Regions from separate parts of the Brevibacillus nitrificans genome, predicted to be linked through region 3. Evidence: riboswitches for the same ligand, from Rfam matches in the RefSeq annotation. Region 3 holds a riboswitch; each other region holds the start of a gene.
What was found. A riboswitch is a leader RNA that binds a small molecule or an ion and turns the genes downstream of it on or off. The one in region 3 is predicted to bind cyclic di-AMP.
Positions count from the first base shown of each region.

Region 1: another riboswitch for cyclic di-AMP. It lies ahead of EDM59_RS13555 (APC family permease); the one in region 3 lies ahead of EDM59_RS18295 (C40 family peptidase).
Region 2: another riboswitch for cyclic di-AMP. It lies ahead of EDM59_RS06855 (CAP domain-containing protein); the one in region 3 lies ahead of EDM59_RS18295 (C40 family peptidase).
Region 4: another riboswitch for cyclic di-AMP. It lies ahead of ehuB (ectoine/hydroxyectoine ABC transporter substrate-binding protein EhuB); the one in region 3 lies ahead of EDM59_RS18295 (C40 family peptidase).

Region 1 is NZ_RHHU01000009.1:38,206-45,441, reverse strand. It holds gene EDM59_RS13575 (amino acid permease) at 1-1,214, shown strand, start outside; gene cidR (cidABC operon transcriptional activator CidR) at 1,317-2,216, opposite strand; gene EDM59_RS13565 (CidA/LrgA family protein) at 2,327-2,698, shown strand; gene EDM59_RS13560 (LrgB family protein) at 2,695-3,363, shown strand; gene EDM59_RS13555 (APC family permease) at 3,413-5,230, opposite strand; cyclic di-AMP (ydaO/yuaA leader) riboswitch at 5,419-5,577, opposite strand; gene EDM59_RS13550 (NAD(P)H-dependent oxidoreductase) at 5,725-6,264, opposite strand; gene EDM59_RS13545 (winged helix-turn-helix transcriptional regulator) at 6,516-6,872, shown strand; gene EDM59_RS13540 (aminotransferase) at 6,966-7,236, opposite strand, start outside.
Region 2 is NZ_RHHU01000003.1:1,075,492-1,082,727, forward strand. It holds gene EDM59_RS06830 (TetR/AcrR family transcriptional regulator) at 1-391, shown strand, start outside; gene EDM59_RS06835 (threonine aldolase family protein) at 487-1,521, opposite strand; gene EDM59_RS06840 (MarR family winged helix-turn-helix transcriptional regulator) at 1,508-1,966, opposite strand; gene EDM59_RS06845 (CdaR family protein) at 2,246-2,548, shown strand; gene EDM59_RS31740 (helix-turn-helix domain-containing protein) at 2,709-2,870, shown strand; cyclic di-AMP (ydaO/yuaA leader) riboswitch at 3,024-3,178, shown strand; gene EDM59_RS06855 (CAP domain-containing protein) at 3,186-3,818, shown strand; gene EDM59_RS06860 (nitroreductase family protein) at 4,011-4,646, opposite strand; gene EDM59_RS06865 (MDR family MFS transporter) at 4,834-6,246, opposite strand; gene EDM59_RS06870 (reverse transcriptase-like protein) at 6,433-6,855, opposite strand.
Region 3 is NZ_RHHU01000011.1:61,712-68,947, reverse strand. It holds gene EDM59_RS18305 (sensor histidine kinase) at 1-1,209, opposite strand, end outside; gene EDM59_RS18300 (response regulator transcription factor) at 1,210-1,932, opposite strand; gene EDM59_RS18295 (C40 family peptidase) at 2,160-2,690, opposite strand; cyclic di-AMP (ydaO/yuaA leader) riboswitch at 2,695-2,836, opposite strand; gene EDM59_RS18290 (LiaF transmembrane domain-containing protein) at 3,132-3,530, shown strand; gene EDM59_RS18285 (PspA/IM30 family protein) at 3,588-4,283, shown strand; gene EDM59_RS18280 (class I SAM-dependent methyltransferase) at 4,375-4,932, shown strand; gene liaF (cell wall-active antibiotics response protein LiaF) at 4,969-5,772, shown strand; gene EDM59_RS18270 (HAMP domain-containing sensor histidine kinase) at 5,786-6,934, shown strand; gene EDM59_RS18265 (response regulator) at 6,943-7,236, shown strand, end outside.
Region 4 is NZ_RHHU01000021.1:26,415-33,650, reverse strand. It holds gene ehuA (ectoine/hydroxyectoine ABC transporter ATP-binding protein EhuA) at 1-370, opposite strand, end outside; gene ehuD (ectoine/hydroxyectoine ABC transporter permease subunit EhuD) at 385-1,035, opposite strand; gene ehuC (ectoine/hydroxyectoine ABC transporter permease subunit EhuC) at 1,039-1,695, opposite strand; gene ehuB (ectoine/hydroxyectoine ABC transporter substrate-binding protein EhuB) at 1,723-2,634, opposite strand; cyclic di-AMP (ydaO/yuaA leader) riboswitch at 2,845-2,979, opposite strand; gene EDM59_RS27855 (CapA family protein) at 3,249-4,331, opposite strand; gene EDM59_RS27850 (winged helix-turn-helix domain-containing protein) at 4,565-7,168, shown strand; gene EDM59_RS27845 (threonine ammonia-lyase) at 7,169-7,236, opposite strand, start outside.

The DNA.
Region 1 (7,236 bases), on a different contig from region 3:
CCACTCGCTTTGTCGATCCGTCATTGGGCTTTGCGCTCGGCTGGAACTACTGGTACAACTGGGCGATTACCATCGCCGTCGAGCTGTCGGCAGCTGCCCTGATCATGAAGTATTGGCTGCCGGATGTTCCGTCGATTATCTGGAGCGCCCTGTTCCTCGTCCTCATGTTTGTTATCAATGCCCTATCCGTAAAGTCTTTCGGTGAGTCGGAGTATTGGTTTGCTCTGATTAAAGTCATTACAGTCATCGTCTTTATCGTCATCGGTGTGCTGATGATTTTCGGCATCATGGGCGGACAGGCAGTCGGATTCACCAACTTTACCAAAGGAGAAGCGCCTTTTAACGGCGGCTACATGGCGATTCTCGGCGTCTTCATGATCGCCGGATTCTCTTTTCAAGGTACAGAGCTGGTCGGTGTCGCAGCAGGGGAAAGTGAAAATCCGGCTCACAGCATCCCCAAAGCGATCCGCCAAATCTTCTGGCGCATCCTGCTGTTCTACATCCTGGCGATCCTGATCATTGGATTGTTGGTACCGTACGACAACCCGAATCTGATCAGTGGGGACATCACCGATATTGCCATTAGTCCTTTTACCATCGTGTTTGAAAAGGCAGGCTTTGCTTTCGCTGCTTCGGTTATGAATGCAGTCATTCTTACCTCCGTCCTGTCGGCAGGAAACTCAGGAATGTACGCCTCGACCCGAATGCTGTGGGTCCTCGCCAAAGAAGGCAAGGCTCCCAAATGGTTTGCAAAGGTAACCCGCAGCGGTGTTCCGATCAACTCGCTGATCGTGACCGCCCTCGTCGGGGCACTCGCCTTTTTATCCTCGCTCTTCGGGGAAGGCGCTGTGTACGTGTGGCTGCTGAATGCCTCCGGGATGTCCGGCTTTATCGCCTGGCTCGGAATCGCAGTCAGCCATTATCGCTTTCGCAAGGCGCTCCTCGCCCAAGGACGCGATTTGTCCGAGCTTCCTTACCGTGCGAAATGGTTCCCGTTTGGCCCGATTTTCGCCTTCATCATCTGCTGTGTAGTCATTGTCGGTCAAAACTACACGGCGTTTACAGGGGAGGCCATCGACTGGAACGGCGCTATGGTCTCTTACATCGGTTTGCCTTTGTTCCTCGTAGTCTGGCTGGTGTATAAGTTCAGCAAGAAGACCAAGCTGGTTCCCCTCGAGAAAGTGGACTTCAGCATGGACGAGAACACCCACTAACATTAGAAAACCTGGCTAAGAATCTGATAAATTCTTCCTGGATGAAATAAGCTCCCGGTCTCCCACTTCCCTGAAATGGTTGACCAGGAGCTTTTTATTTGATCATTTGGCCGTATAGCGAGCAGGCAGGCTCTCCTGCGAAAAGCGGATCCATTCTCGCATGGCAAAGGACTGGTAGGCGTTTTTCCGCCAAATCATCCCGAGATGCCATTTGAGCGAGGAATTCACCAACGGAAGGATGCGAAAACGATCGGTGTCCAGCTCGCTGCAAATCGTTTCGGGCAAAAGGGTGATCCCGATATGGGCGGCGACCATTTCACTGAGAAAATCCCACTGGGAGCTTTTGTAGACGACGTGGGGATGGAAGCCCGCCCTCACGCATTCATCCACGATCCGGTTATGAAGTGCGAAGTCCTCTTGAAAAAGCAGGAACCGCTCTCCCTCCAAATCGCTGAACGGCACCTCGGACCGATCCGCAAAAGGATGAGACGGATGCACAACCAGCATGATGTTTTCGTTCACGAACGAATAGTAGTCAAAGACGTCCTCTTTCGCCGGCAGCAGAATCACTCCGCAATCGAGAATGCCTGCGTCCACATCCGCCTCTACCTTATGGGAACCCGCTTCAAACAGCTCCAGACGAATCCCTGGATACTGATCGCAAAACTGTCCGATCAGCTGAGGGAAAAAGCTCGCTCCGACCATCGGCGGAAGTCCGATCCGCAGGCGGCCTCTTTTCAGATCCATCAGCTCGTTAATATGAACCGTCATGTTTTCGAACGATTTGACCATCACTTCCGCCTGCGAGAACAGAACCCACCCGGCGTCGGTCAGAGAGACCCGCTTCCCAACCCGCTCGAACAGCTCAACACCGATCTCCTCTTCCAGATTTCGGACCATCTTGCTGATCGTCGGCTGGGTGATATACAAGGCTTGTGCTGCTTTCGTAAAGCTGTTGTGACGAGCCACTTCCAAAAAATATTGCAAATGACGGATATCCACCTGACACCCCTCCGCTGAACGATAGATATCGTGAATGCGAATAATTCTATATATGCATTTTACCTATAGTTTAGGACGATGTACACTTTTCCTAGAGGGAGAGGGACATCTTGAGAAAATGGCTCAAAATTATGGCACAAACTGGATTTTTCGTGATCGTTTCCATACTGATGAACATTCTAGTGGAATGGCTCGACATCGCGATTCCTGGCAGTATCATCGGCATGTTTCTGGTGTTTTTCCTGCTGCAGCTGAAGTGGATTCGCCTGGAGTGGATTGACGCCGGAGCGAGCTTTCTGTTGGCAGAGCTGCTGCTGTTTTTCATCCCGCCATCTGTAGGAATTATTTCGTACCAAAATCTGATGCTCCATGAAGGCTTTCAAATCTTTATCGTCATCGCGATTGGCACAGCCATCGTCATGGCCGCAAGCGGTCTTTTGGCACAGCGCATTGCCAAACGGAAGGAGCAATCACAATCATGATCGGCGGTATCTTGGGCTTCTTCGTCACTATCGTTCTTTATCTGATTGCCAAAAGGCTCTATCGCTACAAACCGATTCTGTTGTTTTCACCTTTGCTGTTCACGCCTGTTGCACTGGTCTTTCTGATCCTCGGCACTCATACGGCATACGAAGCCTATAACGCAGGTGGAAAATGGCTGGCGTACATGCTGCAGCCTGCTACCATCGCATTCGCAGTACCGCTCTACAAGCATTTTCCGTTGTTGAAAAAACACGCTTCACAAATCGTAGTGAGCGTCACAGCAGGCTCTGCAGTCGCTGTCGTCTCTTCTGCCTTGCTGGCCTTGCTGATGCATGTAGACAAACAGGTCATGTTCAGTCTGATCCCGCGGTCCATCACTACACCGATCGCCATGAATGTTTCCGAAATGATCGGCGGAGTGCCTTCCATCACAGCTGTCCTCGTCCTGATTACAGGGCTGCTCGGCTCGGTGATCGGTCCGTACATCATTTCCTATCTGCGCATTCAGGATGACATCGCCCGCGGAGTTCTTCTGGGTACGAGCGCACATGGGGCAGGGACGTCCAAAGCCTTTGAAATCGGCTCATTGACGGGAACGGTTTCCAGTATTTCCATGATCCTGGCTGCATTGGTTACACAGCTCGTCACGACGATCGTTGTATAAACGAAAAAGGCAATCCCTTTCGCAGGGACTGCCTCTTTTCAATTTCTGCCTATTTTTTCAAACGATACGGTACGGTCGCGATCTTCACATCCTGCCGGGCAAACAAATACGCCCGCAAGAAAAAGCTGGTCTGGTTATGCAGCAGATTATGCCACCAACGCTTTGTGATGAACTGCGGGATCATGACCGTCACATGATCCGTATCGGCTTTCTTCCACTCCACGGTATCGATGAACTTGAACAGCGGCTTGATGATACTTCGATAATGAGAGCGCAGAACGATCAGGCGTACTCCTGGATTCCACAGCTCCCATTTTTCCTCCATCTTTTTGATGTCCTCGTCGCTGAAGCCCACGTAGACGGCCACGATGTCATCAGACAGGGACTGCGCGTAGCTGATGGTATTTTTCACGACCTGCGAAATACCCGCCACCGGAATCACGATGACGCTGCCTTTTGCCTGAGGCTTGTCGGTCGTGATGTCCAGTCTCAGCTCGCTTGCCAAGTCCTGATAGTGACCGTTGATTTTGCGGAAGATAAAAATCACGATCGGTAGAAAAATGAAGATCGTCCAGACTTGGGAAAATTTCGTGATCAGGAAGATCAGGCAGATCGTCAGCGTAGTCAGCATCCCAATCGTATTGATGAGAAAAGGAACCAACCATCCGGCAGGCTTTTTCGTCACCCACCGCTTCATCATGCCGGCTTGCGACAACGTAAATGGGATGAAGACCCCGAGCGCATACAGCGGAATCAGATTCTCCGTTTCTCCGCCAAACGATATCACTAAAATCGCGGACAGAATGCCGAGAAAAATGATCCCGTTGGAGAAGCCGAGCCGATCCCCTCGGACCATGAACATGTTTGGCATAAACCGGTCTTTGGCCAGCATAAAGGCGAGCAGGGGAAAGGCTGCAAAAGCAGTATTCGCTGCCAGGAACAGGATAAGAGCCGTAACAGCCTGGATAAAATAATACAGGATCCCTCTGCCAAAGACAGCGGATGCGATTTGCGAAACGACCGTTTCCTTCGGGCTGGGAGCGATGCCAAAGACGTAAGCCAGCAAGCTGATGCCCATAAACATCACACCGAGAATCAGCCCCATCATGATCAAGGTCAGGGCTGCATTTTTCGGAGCCGGACTTCGGAAGTTGGGAATCGCATTGGATACCGCTTCTACGCCGGTCAAAGCTGAACAGCCTGAGCTGAATGCCCGCAGCAGCAGAAAGAGCGTAATTCCCGGGACCGCAGCGCCGTAGACAGGTGCATGTACTTGGACGTTGCCCGTCATCCATTGATAAGCACCGCCCAAAATCAAGAGAAAAATCGCGACGACAAACAAATAGACCGGATACATCAGAATCGTCGCTGACTCGGTGATCCCCCTCAGGTTCAGGATCGTTACGGAGATGATCATGAGCAACGCAATCAGAACACGATGATCATGCAATACCGGAAACGCTGAAGTAATCGCGTCTGTCGAAGCCGAGGTACTCACGGCTACGGTCAAAATGTAATCGACGAGCAGCGAGCCGCCAGCCACCAGTCCGGTCGACGTGCCAAAGTTGTCTTTGGCAACGATATACGCTCCGCCGCCTGTTGTATAAGCAAAGATCGTCTGGCGGTAAGATAAAATTAGAATGGTTAAAAGTCCTACGACCGCAATGGAGATCGGAATGGAATACCATAGCGCAGCAGCTCCGAGCGTAACTAACACAAGCAGAATTTGCTCGGTACCATAGGCTACAGAAGATAACGCATCAGATGACAAAACGGCTAATGCCTTGACCTTCGAGAGCTTTTCTTCACCCAGTGCGTTTGACTTCATCGGTCTCCCGATTAAAAGTCGTTTCAACCCCATTATCATGTTGATCTCCTCACATACTTTTTCAGATAGTTTCTCCTCTTGATGTAGACAGCTTCCCCTCAGATATTTCCTAAATCCCCTCCTTTTTCCCGAAAAAAAGAACAAAAAAGAAGCCAAACGAGAAGGAAACTCACTTGGCTTTCAGGGCATAGCAAAGTTAGGCTATGTCATTTATACACAAAGTAAATGTTGCCTCTCTTGGTACGCTTACGGAGTTAGCTGACGGATTCGGGTGTAAGAGTCACCCTACTCGAAATCTTCGAGATTCACCCCATGTGGCACGACAAGTCCCGCCACGTTTGGTTCCCCCGCTCCCATTCAAAAATGGGACTCAGCGAATCGGTTATTTCCATTTGTCTTTATCACGAAACAAATAATACTCCCGTACGAAGCGCTTGTAAAGATCTAATTCTCTTCATTTTTGATCGTGAAAAAGATGCCCCCATAAGCAGTTTGATCTGCTTCAAGGACATCCCCCAAGGTCCTTTTGTCCCTTAGTGTGAGAGAACATTCAAGGACGTTTGTACGTGTTCCGCGCAACGCTTCGCTTCTTGCGCGAGGATCTCGTCTGTAGCTTGATTGGCATCATACACGACAAAGGCAGGCAGGAACGTTCCGTTGCATTTCGTCAAGGTTCGTTCAATAGGACGAAGCAGCTCGCTGATCGTGTAAAAGTTATCTCCACCAGAACGATACGACTTTTCCGTCCCCCCTGCTGTCGTGGCGACCAGAAATTCTTTCCCTTTCAGATGAACGCCCTCTGGCCCAAATGCCCAGCCGTACACAAGCACTTCATCGAACCACTTCTTTAAAAGCGGTGGGCAGCTGTACCAGTAAAATGGGAACTGAAAGACAATCCTCTCAAATTCGAGCAGCAGCTCTTGCTCCCGCTGAACATCAATCTGGTAATCGGGATACTCCTGATACAGATCGCGGACCAACACTTGTCCATTCTTCTTCCATTCACTCAACAGCGCCCGATTGGCGCGAGATTCAGCGAGCCGTGGATGCGCAGCTATCACCATGATTTTCACAAAGAACACCCTTTCTTTCGTTGCTTCGTCTCGGGATTACATCCCCCATTATTCGAAAGAGAGGGAGGATTGAAAAGTACGCTTTTTCTTCAGACTACGTCCTGAAAACCGTACCATGGATGACAGCTCGGTTGTGGGCAGACAGTATGAAAAACCGTACTAGGTACGAAATAACAGCGTACTGTCAGAAAGCAGGATACTCTGGTAAAGTAACGAAGAGCACATGGAGCATGAGGAAGGGAGGGAAAAACGTGCAAGAAGAACTTCGCGATCCTACACGGACACAAGGAATTCTCGCCACGCTTCAGGTCATCGGCGGCAAGTGGAAGCCGCTCATCTTATTCATCCTCCTGCACGATGGCACCAAGCGATTTGGAGAGCTGCGGCGCATGCTTCCAAATATCACGCAGGGCATGCTGACCAATCAGCTGCGTGAGCTCGAGCAGGACGGTCTCATCGTACGCCGCCCCTATCAAGAGATCCCGCCCAAAGTGGAGTATTACTTGTCTGAGCACGGAAAAACGCTGAGCTCCGTCTTGGGCGATATGTGCGGGTGGGGGTTTCGGCACTTGGCCTACATGGAGCAAAATGATCAGCATTCGGGATGAGGCTTTGATGGGGCGAGAAGAGAAACAAAAAAGAGTCCTCAAAAGAAAGCGACCCTTCTTTCGAGAACTCTTCTTCTATATATATGGGACAGCCTACGACAGTTTCCCCATCAAACGCTCCATCCGCTCCAGCGCTTTTTTCAGCTGCTCCATGGATGTCGCATACGAGCAGCGGATATGACCATTACCGCTTTCGCCGAATACATCGCCCGGAACGACAGCTACTTTCTCTTCCATTAACAGCTTCTCGGCAAACTCGGCCGAGCTCAGCCCTGTAGATGTGATCGAAGGAAAAGCGTAGAATGCACCATCCGGCTCGTGGCAGCTCAGCCCGATTTCCCGGAAGCCATCCACGACGTAATTG
Region 2 (7,236 bases), on a different contig from region 3:
GGATACCCTGTTAGCTGACATGGTACAGGCCATGCGAAAAACAGAGAACCCTCAGCATGATTCCTACTACGCCATTTCTCTTTCCCTATTTTCTTTTGTGGGTGAGCATTTTCATATTTTCCGGGTTCTCCTTCACGAAGGGAACGTCCCTGTTTTTTGGGGAAGGATGTTTTCTGCTCTCCATCAGTTTTTTTATGAAAAGATTGCATCATCCGATCATGAATTGACGACTGACGATAGAGATTTGTATAGCTACTACTTCTCCTCCGTATTCATCAGCGTCATCCAACAATGGATAATGAACCGAATCAAATACATGCCGTCCCATTTAGCTGAAATTATGAGTGATATTATGAGTAAATCTCCCCGGAAAATTATTTACAAAAAATGAAGAGACTAAATCAAAACAAGGCAGAAGTAGCTTTGGACATAAGATAACGTCCTCTTCTACTTTGCTGCCTTGTTTTGATGCTACGGACTCGTTTTTTACAACGCCCGAATATCCTCGATCAACGTCTCTACATTTTCCCTTTTCGTAGCCCAGCTGGTGCAGAATCTCACAACACTATGCGTCTCATCCGCTTTTTCCCAATGAGAGAACGAATATTTTTTGCCCAATTCCTTGCAGATCTCGTCGGGCAAAATCGGGAACTGCTGATTCGTTGTCGAGTCGTAGCGGAACGAAAAGCCTTTTTCCGCAAATGCAGCTCGAATCATCATCGCCAATTGGACCGCATGACGGGAAATGTCAAAATACAGGCCATCTTCAAACAGAGTTTCAAACTGGATCCCCAGCAGTCTTCCCTTCGCCAGCATGCCACCTCTTTGCTTGATCATATACCGAAAATCCTTTTTCAGGGCATCGTTCATCATAACGACTGCTTCCCCAAACAGCGCACCTACTTTTGTTCCACCAATATAAAAGACATCGCAGAGTCTTGCCACATCAGCCAGTGTCAAATCGCACTCCTCAGAAACGAGACCGTATCCGAGCCTAGCGCCATCTAGAAACAATGGCAACCCGTTTTCCCGGCAAACCTTACTGATCGCTTCCAATTCCGCTTTCGTGTAGGTCGTTCCATTTTCCGTCGGATGGGATATGTACACCATGCCAGGCTGTACCATATGCTCATGAGTGACGTCGTTCCAGTGGGCATCGTATATTTCTTTGACTTGATGTGCCTGAATTTTTCCATCCTCACTCGGCACGGTGAGAACTTTGTGACCAGTCGCTTCAATGGCCCCTGTCTCGTGCACAGCGATATGGCCCGTAGTGGCACTCACGACACCTTGATGCGGGCGAAGAATGGAGGCGATCACAGTCGTATTGGTCTGCGTTCCTCCCACTAAAAAGTGGACATCGGCATTCGGTGCGTCGCACGCTGTTCGAATGTACGCTCTCGCCTTTTCACAATGCTCATCCGTCCCGTACCCGGATGTCTGCTCTTCATTCGTTTCCCATAGCCGCTCCAAAATCCGCTTGTGTGCACCCTCTGTATAATCATTTTCAAATCGAATCATTCTGCGCCCTCTCCAATCGGTTCATTTTGCTTTGAATAAACAACATCGAAGAACGTACCTCACTGATTTCTGTTGGTGATAGCCCATCTAGCAGCCGCTCGATCTGTTCATCCGATCTTTCGTTCAGCTGTTGAAACAACGCCGCCCCTTTTGGAGTCAGTCGAATCAGGCTCGTCCGGTTGTCCAATGGGGAGCTTTCCTTCTCGAGAAGCCCATCCTTTTGGAGCTTGGAGATGATTCGGCTCATGTAGCTGCGATCCATGTCTAATTTTTCGACCAGCTGATTCGCAATACACGGCTCCATGAAGCCAATCTCCAGGACAACCCGCGCCTCTGTCAACGTATATCCGGTATCCAATACATGCTTGTTTAACACACCAAGAATATTGGTATAGAAGCGATTGAATTGCCGAATATCTGCGATGATGCCTTCATCCAGGCTCATGGTTGGCCTCCTTTAGTGGACATAGTCAACAATTAATCTAGTTGATTTAGTGGACTTTGTCAACATTTCGTTTGTTTGGATGGCAATGTAGGAAAAACGAAAAAACTACTGGGATGAACCAGTAGTTTTCCAAACATTATGATCTTTTTAGAGGCATTATACCCGATCTTCATTGGGTCGGTGCTATTAGGATGCATGATTGTCTCCCTTCCTTTTAAAATCAACACCTATACGTTTGTTTGCTAATGCGAAATCCCTGGATCTTTTGAACCTTATGAAGTGGAAGCCCGGCTGCAACGGCTGCTATCGAAAATCAATCAACGGCTATCCGCCATCAATAAACGGACTTTTGGATTTCACAACAAAATCACGCTGCTTTTTTCCGTGAATGAGGCTGCTGAAATAAAGCATATCACCTCACAGCTGGAAACGATTGTTCGGGAATGGCTGAACACCGATCAACATTTCCTTTACGGTGGTATCGGTGGTACTTACCTCAATGTAGAAGAGATAGCCAAAAGCTATGAGGAAGCCCAGAAGACCATCTCTTTTTTAATCAACCGCACCAATCCGGTCTCATGAGCTACGAAGAGATTGGGATTAATCGCTTTTTCTGCATCAGTCCTCGCAGGACATCGAGAAGTTTTCCGAAGAAATATTCCTTCCCCTGCGCGCGGCCCACATTCAAAGCAGTGATTCGGAGACAACGCTCATGCAGTATGTGGCATGTAACTGATCCGCGATCGATACGGCAAAGAAACTTCATATTCGTATCAATACCCTGTCTCAATGCTTAAAACGCATCGAGGAACGACTAGGTCTTCGATTTGACAGTCAGGAGGACATGCTAAAAATTCAACTGGCTTGCCATCTGAAGAATCATTTGTCTTCCTTCAAGCGCTAAGAGCAAGTTTAACGACTTGTTGATACCGATCTAGTCAGTCGTTTCTTGCAAGGAAGACGTGCGCTCTCGACCCGCGTCCGCATATAACACATGAATCCTACCAAAATTTATGCCTTTCATTCACAGGTGAATCTCTGTTATTCTGGGTCATGCCAAACAAAACAGCCGAAACTTCCTCTCGAATGGAAGTGCGGGGGATCTTCTTTTGCAGATGAGAGATCTGCATGGGGTGAATCGCCATAGTGCGTAGGGTTGTTTCCTCAATCCGAATCCGTCAGCTAACCTCGTAGGCCAAAAAAAGGAGACGATGTGAATATGAAACGCCTTGGTACAATTACGATCGCGACTTTGGGATTGGGATTTGTTCTTTCCGGCTTTTCTAACACAGCTTCTGCCGCGGCCCTTGAACAACAAACTCAATCGTTCCCATATACAGCACAATACGGCTATCAACCCGTGATGCAACAACCTGTTCAACCACAATACGCGACACCTATTCAGCAGCCTGTACAACAGCCGGTTCAACAGCAGCCGGTACCTGCTCCACAACCCGCGAAGCCAGCTAAAAAGCAAGTTGACGCATCCGCTGTCATGAAGCAGGTAGCTGATCTGGTTAACCAGGAGCGGGCTAAAGCAGGCCTGAAGCCAGTGGAGCTGGACGCTTCCCTAAACAAGGTCGCACAAGCAAAAGCGGCTGACATGTCCAGCAACAACTACTTTGACCATACAAGCCCTACGTATGGCTCTCCATTCGATATGATGAAACAATTTGGTGTGTCTTACATGACCGCTGGTGAAAACATCGCGATGGGCCAACAAACTGCTGATGAAGTCATGAACCAATGGATGAACAGTGAAGGCCACCGTCAAAACATCATGAATCCTGCTTTCACCAAAATCGGTGTAGGTTTTGTGAACGGGTACTGGGTTCAAGAATTTATCGGATAATGAAAAGGGATAGAAACGCCGAGTCCTGTAACTAGGGCCCGGCGTTTTTGGTTTTGTTTTTTACCTGGGCAGATAGCGGCTGCATATTCAGCGCAACATTCTGTACTCGGCGGGACTTTCCACGATATTAGTATCCACCCAGCCGCAGCATTCATTCGTTGAAATGCTTTCGCCCTTATGTAAACCTGCTTTTCACTTCACAGTAAATTGGTTATAGCTGACAAACTCTCCAACTGGCTTGCGATAGCCTCGGACTCTTTGGCTCGACATATCTTCCTTGCCTATCGTGATCATCAATGCCGGTACGTACTGCTCTGGGATGCTAAGCAGCTCGCGAATCGCTTCGGGATCAAAGCCAATCATCGGGCAGCTATCCCACCCTTTCTCTTTGGCTGCCAGCATGAACAGCATGGCAGACAGGCTTGCAGATCGTATAGCTTCATCGCGTCTTAACGCCTCGCCCCCTTTTTCATAAAACCGATGGATCGAGGAGACAGTGTCGTCGTATTCCCGCTTATCGATTACCCCCAGCTGGAGAAGCCCCTCATTGATTTTCCCTGCCTGCGTATGTGCCTCTTGATTGCCCAGGACCAGGATCACCGCTGATGCAGTTTTCACTTTATACTGTTTTTGTGCGGCTTCAAAGACTTTGTTCTTCATTTCTGCATCATTGACGATGACATAATGAGTATGCTGTAAGTTGAACGCAGAGGGAGCAAACTTCACGAGCGAAAAGATCTCATCGAGCTCATCTGCCGATATTTCTACATCGGGTATAAATTTTGTTGCGGACCTTCTTTGTTTCACCAGGTTTGTAAATTCACTCATCGGAATAACCCCTCTCGAAATCGTATATCTTAAATTAGAGATTTATGGGGAGAAAAAGTCGCGTCTCACCATTTTATTGGAGAAATATCTCAAATTCAAGATAATTGTATAGTGAAATTTACCAAATGTCAACAAGCATAAAGAAGACCATCCCTTCGGTACGTCAGAGACGGTCTTCTTTCCCTAATCAGTTCGGTGACACTTGCTTCGCGCCTTGTGGCTGCTTCGGTTTGCCTGCGCGCTTCAGGAAAAAGGAAGCAAGCAAAGCGACGATAACCAAAGCAAATGCCAGCAGGAACGCACTTTTCATTCCTGCAATCATCGAGAGCATACGCAGGGTAGATTCATCCTGGCCAGGTGCGGAGTTTTGCAAATATCGATCGGTCCCATTCATCATGACAGTTACCAACAAGGCAGTCCCGACAGCTCCTGCTACCTGCTGCAGCGTCCCAATGATCGCGGTGCCATGTGGATACAGAGGCGGTGGCAGCTCATTGAGTGCATTTGTCATCACGGGCATCATCAGCATGGAAATCCCCAGCATGAGCAGTGTATTGAACAGCATGATCGTGAGGTAAGAGATCGTAACGGTAATAAACGCGAATTGCAGCAAGGTGTGTGCAATCAAAATCAAGCCTACAATCGCCAGCCACTTCGCTCCGAATTTATCGAACAGCCTGCCCGTGATGGGTGACATGATGCCCATGATGATTCCCCCTGGCAGCATCACTAATCCAGCCTCAAACGGACTGTAACCCAAGGCGTTCTGGAGAAAGATCGGCAATAGCATCATCGCAGCGAACATCGCCATCATCACGATAATCATGATTAAGGTAGAGATTCGAAAAATGCGATACTGGAAGGTTCGCAGGTCAAGCAAAGGCTCCGCAATTTTTAACTGCCGAATGGTGAAGAGCACCAGCGATAAGAGACCGACCACAATCGGCAGCAAGACTGAGTAGCCTGCCCATCCTCCATGTCCTTCACTCGCACTGCTAAATCCGTACACAATTCCCCCAAATCCAACAGTCGAGAGCAGAAGCGATAGCAAATCTACCTTTGGTTTGGTCGTCTCTGTGACGTTTTTCAATCTGATAAAGGCAAAGATCATCACAAAAACAGCGATGGGCAGTACTCCGTAAAAAAGGTATCGCCAGCTGAAATGCTCCACAATGATTCCAGACAATGTCGGACCGATTGCCGGAGCAAACGTGATGACGATCCCGATCGTTCCCATTGCGGAGCCCCTCTTTTCCAGCGGGACAATGGCAAACACCACGTTGGTCAAGAGCGGGAACAAGAGGCCGGTGCCAGCCGCCTGGAGAATCCTTCCTAAGACTAACAGGGAAAAACCAGAAGAAACCGCCGCAATGAACGTTCCCACTGTAAATAATCCCATCGCTGATAAAAACAACGTTCGAGTGGTAAAACGCTGTAGCAAAAAAGCGGTGACCGGAATGAGTACGCCGATGATCAGCAAATATCCTGTAGTCAGCCACTGAGCGGTACTAGGCAAAATCCCGAGGTCCGCCATGATTTTCGATAACGCCACATTGAGCAGCGTTTCATTGAGAATCGCCACGAATACACCCAAAATCATGACGATGACCACCGTAAAGTTCGCTTTGCTCCCGAATGTTCCTTGCGCTCGGTTTATGTCCTGCTGTGTGTCCACAAACGCACTCCTTTCCGTGTCGCATGGATCGCACATACGGATCCATGGCAGATGCACGTGAGAAAATTTCAGCTCCCCCATTCTATCGTGAAAAAGAGCGGGACATTTCTTCTAAATTGCGGTATTTCCCCCCGCTCCCCCTTTCGACTTCCTGTTTCGGATCGCAGCCCTTGCCAATTCATCCGCTGCTTTATTTTCAGAGCTTGGCACCCACTTTATAAAAAACAAATCAAAGGGACGAATAAGCGTCAATGCTTCTGCAAGCAAGGGAACGAACCTGTTGTTTTTGACAAATTCCTTCTCAACTGCTTGGCTTACAAGCTGTGAGTCGGTCCGGAATGAGACCTGGCTATATCCCTTATCTTTGCATATTTGCAGCGCGATTAAGAAAGCTCGGAATTCTGCTTCGTGATTGTCCATATTCCCCAGTGGGATGGAATACTGTTCCACTTCCCCATCCTTTTTCATAAATATACCTGCACCGCTGGGACCAGGGTTTCCGGCGCTTGCTCCATCGATATACACTTCATACATCAGCACCGCCTCCAGCTCTATCGTCATTTTTAAGGATTTATTCAATCTGCCTCAACCAACAGTCATCATAGCCCATTTAAAAAGGAATGCCAATGATCAAGACTTTCCGCTTATACCGATCCTCTACAAAATTCCAAATGGTGAGGTCATCGGTTTCCAACTAAAAAGGAAAGACAGATGGATCCGCCCTTCCCCAAGTCACTTCAATCCACTATTTTTATGACAGATGTGTTAAGCAACATAGTGGTAGGCAAGCGCTCCCAAACCTACGATGGCTGCAACTCCAAGACCGACTAAGATCCAAATAAGTATGATTGCTCCGTTAACCCCTGCAGCGTACATGAAATACCTCCCTGTTTGCTTCCTTTTCTCCGGTATGCT
Region 3 (7,236 bases):
GAACACCTTCGGCAAATCCTCTGCAGCGATGCCCTCCCCTTTATCAATCACGGAAAACAAGACATGGCCTTCCCGTTGATCACAGGTGATCAGGACGGAGCCGTTTGGCTTGTTGTAGTAAATAGCGTTGTTGATCAAATTTTCCATGACGCGGCGCAGGCGATTTTCATCTGCTTCGATGTGGAGCTCGTTGGAGACGCGAAGCTTCCACTGAAAGGATAGACCTGCCTCCTGGATCTTCGCCACATAATCCTCGATGATCCCTTTCATGAACGTTTTGACGTGAATGCGGCTGATATGGAGCCGTACCTCGATGCTCTGCTGCGTGAAATCCTGCAGCTCGTCCAGCAGATGCTCCAGATCCAGTGTCTTTCTCTCGATTTTGTTCATTTGCTTTTGGATGCGCGCCAGATCGGTCACGCGTCCGGTCCCGATATACGAGGCATACCCTTTGATGGTGGTCAAAGGCGTGCGGAAATCATGGGCAATCGCCGCGATCAGCTCGGATTGGCGTTCCTCGGAATAGCGCAGCTCGTCCACCATATCCCCAAAATAGCGGAACAGCTGCCCAAACTCATCATGAGAGCGATACGTAAAGGAAACCAGACGTTTTCCCCCGCGAATTTCCTGGGTCACACGGGAAAGCTCACTGACGGGACGCAATATCCAGCGAAGGAAGAGCGCCAAAAGCACCAGTCCGACCAGGAGGATGCTTCCATAAATAAACCAGAGCATCATGGAAACGCCTTTTGTCGCCATAATGTCGTAGTCGTCTGTGTAAAAGTAGATGACCGTTTCCCCTTTCAGCGGAGGCTCCTGCTGAAAATGATATTCGGCTACAACCTTCAAGTCTCCCTTTTTCGGGGAGGGGCGAGCAGGGGAGGGAGTCGGTACTTTCAGGTCGTATGCCTGCGAGGTCTTGTTGAAGATGATGTTGCCATTCGCATCCTTTACGACCATTCGGTACATGAGATCCTCGGGAAGCTGCTTCTCCAGCTCCTGCCGTTCTGTCGGGTCCTTGAAATTGCTGGAGCGCAGCAGCTGATTCAGGCGCACCTTTTCCGCCGTATCCTTCTCGTACTGATACTGCGAGTGGCGGTCGTTTTTCAGCTGATCAACGATGATGTCCTGGAAGACAAACTTGAACAGCAAAATGTTCAGGGTCAGCAGGCCTATAAAAGATAGAAACAGTTTGTTGCGCAGACTCATTTAGAGCTTCTCCCCGATAAATACGTAGCCTGTCCCCCATTGCGTCTTGATGAACTGGCGGTCCATCTCCAGTTTTTCACGCAGGTTTTTGATATGCACCGTGACGGTGTTGAGTGAACCGTAGCCATATCCCCAGACGCGGTCGTAGATCTGCTCGCGGGTAAAGACGATCCCGGCGTTTTCCGCCAAGAAGGTGAGCAGCTGAAACTCTTTGGTGGACAGATCGATTTTTTGGTTGCTGACGTAGACGGAGTACGTCTCTTTATGAATTTCCAGGTCCTTGAACTTCAATACGGTAATAGGAGAGCCTACGGCTTCTTTCTCCGGCTGTTCTTCTGTATGCTTGCGAATGCGTTCATAGCGGCGCAGATGAGCCCGGATGCGAGCCAGCAGCTCTTCGGTATCAAAAGGCTTGGTGATGTAGTCGTCTGCCCCGATCTCAAAACCGACGACCTTGTCGACAGCCTTCCCTTTCGCACTTAAAAAGAGTATAGGGAGGTCCCATTCCCGGCGAATTTGGGAGCATAGCTCGTAGCCGCTCATGTTTGGCATCATGATGTCGAGCAAAATCAGACTTGGCTTCTTTTCGCTATTTTTCAACAAATCGAGCGCATTCTCGCCACTCTCGGCGGTGGACACCTCGAATCCTTCATTCTCCAGAATATCCTCTAGCAATTCGATGATTTCCAGATTGTCATCCACAATCAAAATATGATCTTTCACCGGATCTACCCCCAGTTACTTCATTATATAAGTGTTCGCGCATAGGCGATCAAAATAATTTAATTACTTATTCCTATCATACCACGCAAACAGTAGGTAAGGGCAAGTGAACCTCCAAACTCATTAGGAAATGCGAATAAGTGAGGTCACATCCTGACACCAGGTCCTAAATTTCGTCAGAAAAAGCCAGAGACGCGAAGTCCCTGGCTTTACATTTTTTTGCCGAACTACTGTTGTTTTGCTTGATTTTCCGGCAACGATGCTGCTTGCACCGCGTTTTCCTTTTTCGGAGTTTCAGCCTTTGCTACCAGAGCGGGTACATTCAGACGCTTTGCGCCGACGTAACGTTTGCTCCAATAGTAGGGGTCGCTCAGCTTCGTGTTCACGACTCCGCGACCAGTTTCCGAATGCACGAATGTGCCGTTTCCGATGTAGATGCCCACATGCGAGATGCTGCGACCGTTGGTTTGGAAGAAAACCAGATCACCAGGCTGTAAATCACCTTTGTCGACTGGCGTTCCCAATTTGTACTGGGCAGCAGAATTGTGTGGCAGGTCTACACCTAACGCATCAAATACGTAGCGCGTAAATCCGGAGCAGTCAAAGCCCTTTTTCGTGGTGCCGGAAGATTTGTAAGGGACACCGTACAGGTCGCTGACGACATCTGTCAGAGGAGAATTCGCCTCCGCAGCTTGTGCAGCGCCGGTTCCCATTGCAAGCAATCCGACGATAAATAAAGATACTAGCAACTTGCGCAAAAGAAACTGCTCCCTTCAAGAGCCTACGAGGTTAGCTGAAGGATTCGGTCGAAAGGACTCCCTAGGCTGCCAAAAAGCGCAACCATTCACCCCAGAAATACATGGTTCCCCCGTTTCCGCCTAGCGGAACTCGGCTATTTTCGATGTTTTTTTACACGCACTCCTAATGGGATTCGTTGCAAGTCCGTGTTTTCCTTTTTTTGCACCGCTTATTCACAATTTCGTCACAAAGTTTTGTCTGATCCTGTAACGAAAACGCTCGAAATTGCAAGAGAAAGATGCGGGAAAAGGCATGTCCGATTAGGGCAGGAAGGAGCATCCGTCCAAGGACGGAGACAAAAACCAACCGTCCGCCCGTTATGGGGCGCCTATGCTGGAGGATACAATAAGGCCATAAGGTTAACACCTGCACCAATGAAGGTGATTGGAGGGAAGGATGGAATGAGCGAACGGTCTGGCAAGTTCTTACTCGGGCTGGTTCTGCTCCTGATCGGTGGGCTGGTTCTTCTTGATCAGATAGGGATTGATTTTGGTGATGTTTTAGGATGGGTCATTCCCGGTTTGATCATGGTTTACGGAGCTCGCAAAGTACTGGGCCATGGAGGCTCCCGCTTCTGGGGAGTGCTGATTTTCACCTTTGGTCTTCTGATGCTGATTGGGAAGCTGCACCTGCTGTTTCACGGCATATTGGCGATTGGGTTGATCTATCTCGGATACAGTCTGCTCCGCCATAAAGATCCTCCCAAGGAGGCACCAGCCGAGTGGGAAAGACAGTGGGCACAACGAGTTTTAAAGGAAGACGCCCTGGATCATTGGGAATCGGGCATGACGAAAAAGTAGAGCCACTTGTTTTTGGATGAAACCAAACGATGTGATATGATGAGGAGGAAATAACAAATGAGTATTTTTAGACGCTTGCGTGACCTGACAGTAGCTTCGGTGAATGATGCTTTGGATTCCATGGAAGATCCGGTAGTTATGCTCAACCAGTACATGCGTGACATGGAAGTGGAAATTGGACAGGTTGAGGTGGCGGTTGCCCGTCAGGTAGCTTTGGAGAAAAAGTTCCGTCAGCAATGGGAGGAAGCTGTAGCCCTAGTTGAAAAACGCGATCGCCAAGTGAAGCTCGCGCTGACAGAAGGGGAAGACGAGCTGGCACGCCGCGCTCTGGCTGACAAGAAGCAGTACGAGGACCGTGCTCAGGAATATGAGACTCTCTACTTGTCCGCAGCGGAAGCAGCAGGCCAGATGCGTGAAAAACTGGCGGAGCTTAAAGAGGAATTTTACAAGATGCGAGCGAAAAAGTTTACGTTGATGGCTCGTGCCCAAGTAGCTCGTACACAAAAGCAGGTCAATTCTGCTGTCGTCGGTATCGGAAATCAGACAGCTGGCCGAGGATTTGCCCGCATGGAAGAAAAAGTGATGCGGATGGAAGCGGAAGCGCAAATGAGCGGACAATGGCGTCAAACGAGCATGGGCTTGAGCAACGCTCTGTCTGAACTGGAAAAAGACGATTTGGATGCAGAGCTGGCCAATATCAAAGCATCCTTGAAAGAAAACAAAACATCGGCTGCACCCGAAACAAAGGCCTGACTTACAGGAACAGGGGCGCCAGATGTAGAATAGATTGTGGCAATTAGGCAGCCTGTCAACCAGGCTGCTTTTCCCCTAGGAGGTTCTATTCTTGGCAGATTTTTTGGTCTTTTTACGACGATTTATCGCTGAGCCTGGACGCGTCGGTAGTATTACCCCCAGCTCTCGGTTTTTATGTGAGCGAATGTTAAGCCGTGTCAATTGGGACAAGGCGAATGTCATCATGGAACTTGGACCGGGGACGGGTGCATTTACCCAAAGGATCTATCAAAACATTTGTCCAGATGCTAAGTACGTGCTTGTGGAGCGCGATGCCCAATTTCGGACCATGCTGCAGTCCCGGTTTCCCGATGTCATGATTCGGGAAGAAGCGACCATGCTGTCTCACTACTTGGAGGAATTGAAGCTTGGCCAGGCGGATGTCATCATTTCAGGGCTGCCCTTTGCCAATTTTCCGAAAGAACTACGGGAAGCAATCCTGGATCAAGTCCAGTCCGTACTGGCTCCAGGGGGGCTATTCATTACATTCCAATATTCGCTACAACTCCAAGCTGAGCTGCAGGAGCGATTTAGCTGGGTCGAAACCGATTTTACTCTGCTGAACATTCCACCTGCATTCATTTATACATGTCGTAACGGACAGAAGTGAAGATAATCGGCATGGGGCGTAAGAGAGGAGACTTTCGTGAAGCTGTCCCGCGTGCACAAAATGTTGGCTGGTGTCCTGATCATCTTGACGGGGATTGGTCTCTTTTTAGACAGTTTGCATATTATTTCGTTCGGGTTGTTTGATTTGTGGCCGATGGTGCTGGTCTATTTTGGTTTCCGTCTATGGGGGCAGCATAAACGAATCGGCGGCGGTATCCTTTTTTGCCTTGGCGTGATCATTGCTTTGGAAATGTGGTTTGGCATCGGGATCGATGACTTGTTCGGGTTGGTCATCCCCGCCTTGTTTGTTTACTTCGGCTATCGACTGATTCGCGGCAAATCGCGGGAATCGGATCCAGTGGTCAAGTGGTTCTCCAAAAAGGAGCACGCGGCTGGAGCGGTTATGCCCGAGGAGCCAAGCACGACAAAGCCCGAGCCAATCGAGATGCGGGGGCATACTCGCTCGTTACCAAAAGATTCACGCAGTTCGCTGATCGGGGACTTTCATCTGACTTCCGGCCGTTTTGAGCTGAGTCACTTGCATGTTTGGCATGGAATTGGCGATGTCGTGATTGATTTGTCGCGCGCAATGCTGATGACGGAAGAAGCGCAGCTGAACATCGAGGGATGGATTGGCGACGTGACGATCTACGTGCCTGTCGATCTGCCAGTATCCGTATCGGCTGAGCTGTCTGTCGGCGATCTGGAGGTTTTCAGTAACCGTCAGGGAGGAATCAACCGCAGTATCATGATTCGCTCGGATCATTACGACCGGGCGGTAAATAAAGTGAGCTTGCATATCTCGCTGCTTGTCGGCGATATCAAAGTCAAGTACATCTAGGAGGTACTGGCGAATGCGTCGACAGCGATTAGCGAGTATTCAATGGCAAAGTGTCCGCTACGGCATGGGATTGTCCATAGCTACGGTCACCGTCGCGTTTGTTTGTTTTTTTGCGCTTCATCTCGTTTGGAAAGACGATCCGCAGCTGGTCCGTTGGTACTCGGAGCTGATACAGGATCCTCGGGTGCACTTGTGGACGGTTGAGTATTTGGGGATAGAGCTTCCGCCAGAGCCGGATTGGGTCGCGCAGCTGATGGCGGTCGTGGTTTCCATGCCTGCCGGTGCATTGGTGGGGCTGATCTGCTCTTATATATATGGAAATCTGCTAAAAAAGCGGGTGAGCGTTCTGTGGGAAGCTGCCATGAAGCTGGGCCGGGGGATGCTTTCCTACCGCGTTCCGGAGCTTGGTGTCGATGAGATCGGCGAGCTGGGCTGGCAGCTGAACCGGCTGGCGTCCCAATGGGAAGAGCAGGTGGCCTCCCTGCAGCGTTTGTCCAATCACAATGCGGCACTGGCAGACCAGCTCAAGCAGGCTGCCGTGACGGAAGAGCGGCAGCGGTTGGCGCGTGAGCTGCATGATGCTGTCAGTCAGCAGCTGTTTGCGATCGCCATGACGACCGCCGCGCTGAAACGGTTGATCGAAAAGAATCCGCAGCGTGCGGCGCAGCAGATCGAGCTCGTAGAGGAAATGGCGGCGGCAGCCCAGGCGGAGATGCGTGCCCTTCTTTTGCATCTGCGCCCGGCAACCCTGCAGAACAAGACGCTCAAGGAAGCCATTCTGGAACTGTTGGATGAGCTGACACGTAAAAATAGTATGGAGATTACCTGGGAAATCGAAGCGGTCGTGGGATTGCCAAGCGGCATCGAGGACCACCTGTTTCGCATTTTGCAGGAATCTCTCTCGAATACGCTTCGCCATGCCAAAGCCAGCCAGATCGCGGTAAAGCTGTTTACGTTGCAGGATCAGGTGAGACTGCGTGTGACGGACGATGGCGTTGGCTTTGATCCGGAAGGGGAGAAGCTGACCTCGTATGGCTTGCGCAGCATGCAGGAGCGGGTAGCAGAAGTGGGTGGATCGATGGAGATTTACTCCGCGGTCGGAAAGGGGACGCAAATCGAAGTGCGGATTCCTCTGATGTCACAGACGGAACGGGAAGGGTGAATGTATCTGTGATTCGCGTATTACTGGTAGATGATCACGAGATGGTACGGATGGGATTGGCGGCGTATTTGTCTACGGAGGATGACATTGAAGTCGTAGCAGAGGCGGGCAGCGGCGAAGAAGGGGTGCGCCTGACGGTGGAGCTTCATCCGGATGTCGTCCTGATGGACCTGGTCATGGAAGGCATCGGCGGTGTAGAAGCGACCAGACGGATTCGAGAGGCTTGTCCGGCGAGCAAGGTCATCGTGCTGACGAGCTTTATCGATGATGAAAAGGTGTATCCTGTGATTGAAGCCGGAGCT
Region 4 (7,236 bases), on a different contig from region 3:
CGTGAATGGGAGCTTCCGTGCAGTTGCGCAAAATGTTCATGTGGGGAAACAGGTTGAAGTGCTGAAAAACCATCCCGATGTTTCCCCTGATCGCGTGCAAATGCTTCTCATCCGCCCGTACAAGCTTCCCCTTTACTGTTTTGTGCCATAGCTGTTGGCCATCTACCTCAATCGTCCCTGAAGTCGGTTCCTCCAATGTCATCAGCAGCCGTGCGAGTGTTGTCTTCCCCGAACCGCTCGGACCAATCACAGCCACTTTTTCTCCCAGTGCAATGGACAGGTCGATCTGCTGCAGGATTTGATTGTCTCCGAACGACTTGCTTACGCCGCGGTAGACTACGACAGGAGATGCTCCTTGGTTTGTTTTCATATAGTCCTCCTTTCTTAAAGCTGTCCCCATCTCGTCTCCAGCCTGCGAATCAGCAAAGTGGAAACATAGCTGAGTACAAGGAACAGGATTCCTACCAGCGTAAAGGCCTCCAAATAACGAAACGAGGCGGAGCCAATCATTTTCGCTGTCAGAAGCATCTCTACCAAGGTGATAGCGGAGAGAATCGGGGTTTCCTTGAACATTACGAGCAAATAGTTGCCCAGAACGGGAACAATCGGACGAATGGCCTGCGGCAAAATGATTCGTGACCACGTCTTTCCTCTGGAAAAATTGAGTGCCTTCGCTGCCTCCCACTGCCCTTTGGGAACGGCATCAATGCCCGACCTGTACACTTCGGAGAGATAGGCGCTGTAGTGAATGCCCAGCCCGAGGACCCCTGCAGTGAATGGTCCAAAAGAGATCCCGATCGCAGGAAGTCCGTAAAAAAGAAAGTACAACTGAACCAATAGGGGAGTGCTGCGCACAAACTCGATGATTCCCGCCACTACTACAGAAAGCCATCTCTGCTTCGCTCTGCGTCCGAATGCCAGTATCAGTCCCCCTACAATAGCAAGTGCAAACCCGATCACGGTTGCAAGGATCGTCGTTTGAATCGCTTCTAAAATCTGGGGAAGGATTTCCCAAGTGAATGACCAGCTCCACATAGGCTACACCCTCCCTACCGAAGCACGCCGCTCCAGCCACCGCATTGCCAGAGTCAGCGGATAAGCCATCAGGAAATACATCACCAGCATAAGTCCGAATATTTCAAATGTTCTGGATGAATCAAAGGTGCGCAGCAGCATTCCTTGAAACGTCAGATCAGCCAGTGTGATCAAGGATAAAAGAGAGGTTCCTTTCAACAGCTCTATCAGCAGATTCCCGAAAGATGGAAGCATCATGACAAATGCTTGCGGCAAGATGATTCTTCTCATACGAAGCAAAGGTGACATGTTCAATGCGATGGCTGCCTCGGTCTGTCCTTTTGGTACCGCTACAATCGAGCTCCGCACTACTTCCGATCCGTATGCTCCGTAGTTAAGCCCCAGAGCGATGACTCCCGCAACGATCGGGGGCAGCTCGATTCCCAACAGCGGCAAGGCAAAAAAGAGCCAAAACATCTGTACCAGAAGAGAGGTTCCTCGAAATATTTCTACATAAACGCTAGTCAGGGAACGAACCCACAGCCATTTAGACAATCTGCCGAAGCCCGCAGCAAAGGAAACGAAGAAAGCAACCAGTACCGAGAGTGCTGTCACTTGCACGGTTGTCGCTGCCCCTTTGAGCAAAAAAGGAATCATCTGCATGGTCTCATTCATGTTCATCCCTTCCTTTCCGTGACGCAGCCCCCATCATTGCGTGGACAGCTCTTCAGCCGTTTTGTCCCCAGGCAGCTCCTGTTCGGTAAAGCCGAACGGCTCGAGGATCTTCAGCAGCTCTCCTGAATCGTTAAGCTTCTTCAGCTCTTCATTGTACGCTTTGACAAATTCCTCGTCCTCTTTGCGGAAAGCGGCTGCTCCGTATCCGCGGATGCTCTGCCCATCGATTACAGGTTGGACAAAATCCATTACCCGCTCCACATTGCTGTCTTTCGCACTTTCCAGAACAGCTTGCAGAGATGGGCCTGTCATCGTGATGGCATCTGCACGGCCAGCCTGCAAGGCAGCGATAGCCGATGGCTGATCAGGTACGAGCACCATTTGATCCTTTTTCACACCGGATTTCTCCAGGTATTCCATCTCAATCGCCCCGCTCATGACGGCGATTTTCGCTTTGGGATTAGCGGCAATGTCTTGATAGCTGCGCAACTCTAGCGGATTTCCTTTTTTCACTGCCAATGCTTCCCCTATGCTGTACTCCGGATTGGCAAACGCAACTTCTTTGGCGCGGGCCGGTGTGATGTACATGCCTGCTGTGATGATGTCAAATCGCTTTGCAACCAGACCCGGAATCAGGGAACCGAACTCCGTCAGCACGCCATTCATCTCGTTAATCCCCATCTTGGAGAGGACAGCCCGAGCGACCTCGACAGCTTCTCCTGTCAGCTTGCCATCAGGTGTCGCATAGGCGTACGGCTTTTCATTGGCAAAACCCACTGTCACAAACCCTTGTTTCTTCGCTTTTTCCAATGTGCTCTCCGTTGCTTGGGACGGCGAATTCCCCGCACTTGGCAAAGCTTCCTGTCCGGATCCGCAGCCAGCTGCCAGCAAGCTGCACGACAGCATCACTGTCCATCCCCATCTCATGAAGTTTCTCTTTTTCATCCTTCCTTCCCCTTTCCACTTTCCGTGTATAGAAAAAGCCAGCGCACTTCCTTCCATGATTCGGGAGGGCCATCCCCACATGGAAAAGCAAATGCGCCGGCTGTTTTCTCGCTGGAAGGCATGTCAAAGAAGCTGTGTACAAGGGAATTCCCCAACAGGAAATACGCGCTCCCTGTGTACAAAACATGCGCTTTCAAGCAAATGGTGTAAAGTTAATCTGCTTTAGCCGACGAGGTTAGCTGACGGGTAGGATGGCAGAGCTGCATCCCTTCTGTGCATCACAGAATTAACCCCTAAGGTGGTTCCCCCGCTTCCGTACGTGACGGAACTAGGCCCATATTTGATTGGGAGGTGTTCGTCTATCTCCTCTCATGATCCGTTATGGTTAACACGCGTTTCATGTTATCATAGCCTCTCTCGATGACTCACCCTTGAAAATTCCCTATATTCTGGCTTAAGGTCCCCTAAGGGAGAGTTAACCGTCTTTACCAGGCATATCCAGAAAATCCCTCCCATATCCTACCTTGTCCACTCTGATTAAAAAGATTTACCCCTCTCCGGAGACAAAACAAAAAGACCATCCGGAAGTGCTGCACCAGATGATCTCTTCTTCGTCAATGATCGGTCACTCTCTCTCGGGCAGCATTTCCTTCAGCATCCAGCCTCACTTGAAACGATAGTCTATTTAGTTTATCGATCATCTTTTTCCGATTCGCCGCATCCATCGGAGCTGGCTGACCGTTGGCGATTTTGATCGGGATGACTTTGGAGGTTGTATCCTTTTCTCCAAAAGTCAGCTCCACCATCATCGCCTCTCTCCCTTTCGGATTGTACGAGGTGGTAAAGACGAAGTTGCCCACGCTGTAGTAGATCGGGACGTTTTTGTAATACTCCACCCCCATCACCGAATGACTGTGTGACCCGAGCACTGCGTCTACTCCGCTGTCAATCAGCTTGCGCGCCATCTCTCGCGCATACGGCTCCGGGTAGTCCTTGTATTCCAGATTCCAGTGCATGACCGCGATCGTGATGTCGGACTGTGCTACCGCTTTCTTGACATAGGAAAGCATCGGCTCATACGAGTAGGCGTGGGCCAGTCCAGGCTTGTTTTTCCCAGCAAACCATTGCCGATTGGGCAAGACGTGGCTCAATCCGATGACGGCGACCCGCTTTCCTTTGATCGTACGGATGTAAGGCGCAAAAGCCTCCGCTTCGTTCTTTCCTCCCCCGACGTACCCAAGCTGGTATTTTTTCAAATGCTCCATCGTATCAAACAAAGCATCCATGCCGTAATCCAGCGAGTGGTTATTGGCCAGATTGACCACATCGAACCCTGCGTTGACCAAGCCCTGGAGCGTTTGCGGTTTGGAGCGATACGTGTACTCTTTTTGCTGTGCCTGACCTCGTGTACTGACAGATGTCTCCAGATTGCCAATCGTTAGATCCGCCTGCTTGAGGAAGGCTGCCGTTTTCAAAAAGGGGTAGTCGACGCCGTTTCGTCCGATTTGCACCCCCACACTTTTATCCAGCATGATGTCTCCTGCAAATGCGACACGAATGACCTCATCCTCTTTGGGTGTGGCGACGTTGACAGAAGTGTCATTTGCCAAAACTCGTCCAGCCCCTATCGTACTTCCTGCGACCAAGAGCATCGCAATCGCACCTGCAAACAGAATCTTCCACCGTCCGATTTCCATGCACCTCTCTCTACACGCTTCTACGCCCATTCTAGATGGAGCGAGCTGTGAAGCCTGTTGAAGCTTGTCCGGTGCGATGGAACATTTCTCGCGCAAATCCGACGAATTCGAGCAAAAAGGGAAGGGGTCTGACATTTCGTGGATTTCTTTATTTCAAATGTCGATTCTTGTTACCAGCAAGTATAATGTGGGTAGAGGTAATAGATGACCGGATGTTCAATAAAGGAGGAGCTATGAGTCCCTTGCGTTCCATTATGCTCAGAACCAAGACAACTACGCCTGCGATTCGCCCTAACAACGTTGCGCGAAACCAGCTGCTTCGACAGCTAGAAGAAGGCTTGACGCGCAAGCTGACTACTTTATGCGCTCCTGCCGGCTACGGAAAAACAACGCTGCTCAGCCAATGGGCAGCCCAGCACCCCTCACGCTGTGCCTGGCTTTCCCTCGACGAGATGGATAACGATCTGATTCGCTTCTGGAAGTACGTCGTCGCCACCCTCTCTCAATCTGGTTTTCCGGAGTTATCCGAAAGACTGGAGCCACTGATCGGCGCGATTTCCCATACTTCTATTTTCACATTCATCGATTCCCTGCTGTATGAGCTTGAATCCACCGAACAATCTGTGTCCTTGCTCCTGGACGATTATCACCTGATCACCGAGGAGCATATCCATGCCAGCTTGTCGTATTTCCTGGACTATCTGCCTTTTTCTATCCATGTGTACATAGCCACCCGTACATCCTTGCCTTTTGCAACAAGCAAATGGACGATCCGCGGGCAAGCGAGCCACATCACACTCGAGCAGCTGCGGTTTACCCATACGGAGACAGCGCGCTTTTATCAGGATGCTCACGGCTTGGCGCTCAGTCCCAAGCAAATCGACCAGCTCGCCATGAGCACCGAGGGATGGGTCGCAGGCCTACAGCTGGCTGCGATATCCCTGCGCAATCCGTTTCATCAGGAGCGCTTTTTCAACGGATTTTCCGGCTCTCATCGCGACATTTCCGAGTATTTGTTGCATGAGGTCTGGCTGAGACTCTCTCCCGATGTTCAAAGCTTTCTGCTTTCGACCTGTGTCTTGCCGCGCTTGGATGCTTCCATCTGCAATCGGTTGACCGGACAAAACAACGGGCAAAAGATGCTTGCCTCTCTGCTCTCGCAAAACATCTTTCTCATCCCGCTCGATGAGTACCAAACCTGGTATCGCTACCATCATCTGTTCGGCGAATTCCTGCTGGCACAGCTCCAGGAGATGCATCCGCAAAAAGCCATTGAGCTTCACCGGATCGCCAGTGAATGCTTTGCCGAGCGCCAATTGTTCGATGAGGCGATCGACCATGCTTTGGCAGCCTCTCACTTTTCTTTTGCTGCCGTTCTTTTGGAGCAGCATTTTCCGCAGATGATCCAGCGGGGCGAGCTGTCCACGCTCTTGCGCTGGCTAAACAGCTTTCCTGACAAGTCTGCGATGCTCTCCCCCTCGCTGCGCATGCTGGCTGCCTTTATCCAGATTCTTTGCGGACAGGCGGAGCTTGCGCAAGGCGATTTTGCTGAGCTGGAGGCAGAATGTGCTGCCATGGAGGACTCATTTGAAAAGCAGCAATTGCTCAGCAGCTTGTTTTTCGTAAGATCCAACCTCGCCTTTGCCCTGGGGCACTTCGAGATGCTGCTTGCCGAGTCAGATATCCTTTATCAAAATCTGCCGGAGTCACCTTTGTTTTTTTCGTTTAACTACAATACTACGGAGCCATTCATCCGGCGCACCTCACTCGGGCTCAAAGGCGTCTTGTCCGCACAAACGGAATTCGTCGGCAAAATGTTTATTGGCAAATTGACGGAGCACGGATGGCAGGATTCCTTGTTCAACATGTATGTCGTCCAAGCCCTCGCTGAAGGATACTATGAGTGGAATCGCCTCGATGAAAGTCATGCCCTGCTGGAGCAGGTAGAGCCGATCGCCCGCCGGCATCAGATACCTGGGCTGCTGGTCCCATGCCTTTTGACAAAAGCGAAGATTGCCTTTGCCTCAGGCTCGGTTCCCCATGCCAGAAAAAGGGTCGAAGAAGCACTCGATGCGATCATTACCTGGGGGGAAGAGTACTGGCTGAATCCTTTGCATGCGTTTCTCGCCAAATTGGATCTCGCAGAGGGGCACATCGAGCAGGCACAAATGCGGATCGCCAAAATACCTGCCTCTTTCTGGGACAAGCCTGTGATCCAGCGCGAGCTCGAGCTCTTGACCTATGTCCGTCTCCTGCTTGCGAGCCAGCAAGGAGCAGAGGCGCTGCGGATTCTGGACACGCTGAAGCTCGCCAGCAAACGAGAGGGGCTTCTCGCCAGCCAAGTCGAAATCGCTGTCCTGCAAGCCCTGGCGAATCAACAACGCGGCTCTTTGGATGAGGCATTCGTTTATTTGCAGGAAGCCCTGTTCATCGGCGAGGCGAACGGTTATGTACGCAGCTTCCTCGACGATGGAGAGGCTTTGTATCTGCTCCTGTCGTCCAGCAAGAGCCGGAACAAGAAGCAGGTGCTTCATCAATCCGTCTCGGAGGCTTACGTGCAGCAGCTGCTCGAGCTCATGACCACCAAAAGCAGCTCGAAAAGAAAAACGGATCATCCCTCTCCCCTGCTCGAACCGCTGACGGGAAAAGAAATGATCCTGTTATCCATGCTAAGTCAGGGAGCCTCCAACAAAGAGATTGCAGAAGCACTCGGCAATACGGTCGGAACCGTCAAAGTCTATCTGCACCGCATCTACGGCAAGCTCGGAGTAAACAATCGGACCCAGGCTTTGCTGAAGGCACAGGAATTCTCTTTAGTCGAAGCAGACTCTATCTAACTATTTGACGATCAGCCCTGCCATGGCAGCGAGGTCAACGTTTCCGCCCGAGACGAGTGTGACGATCC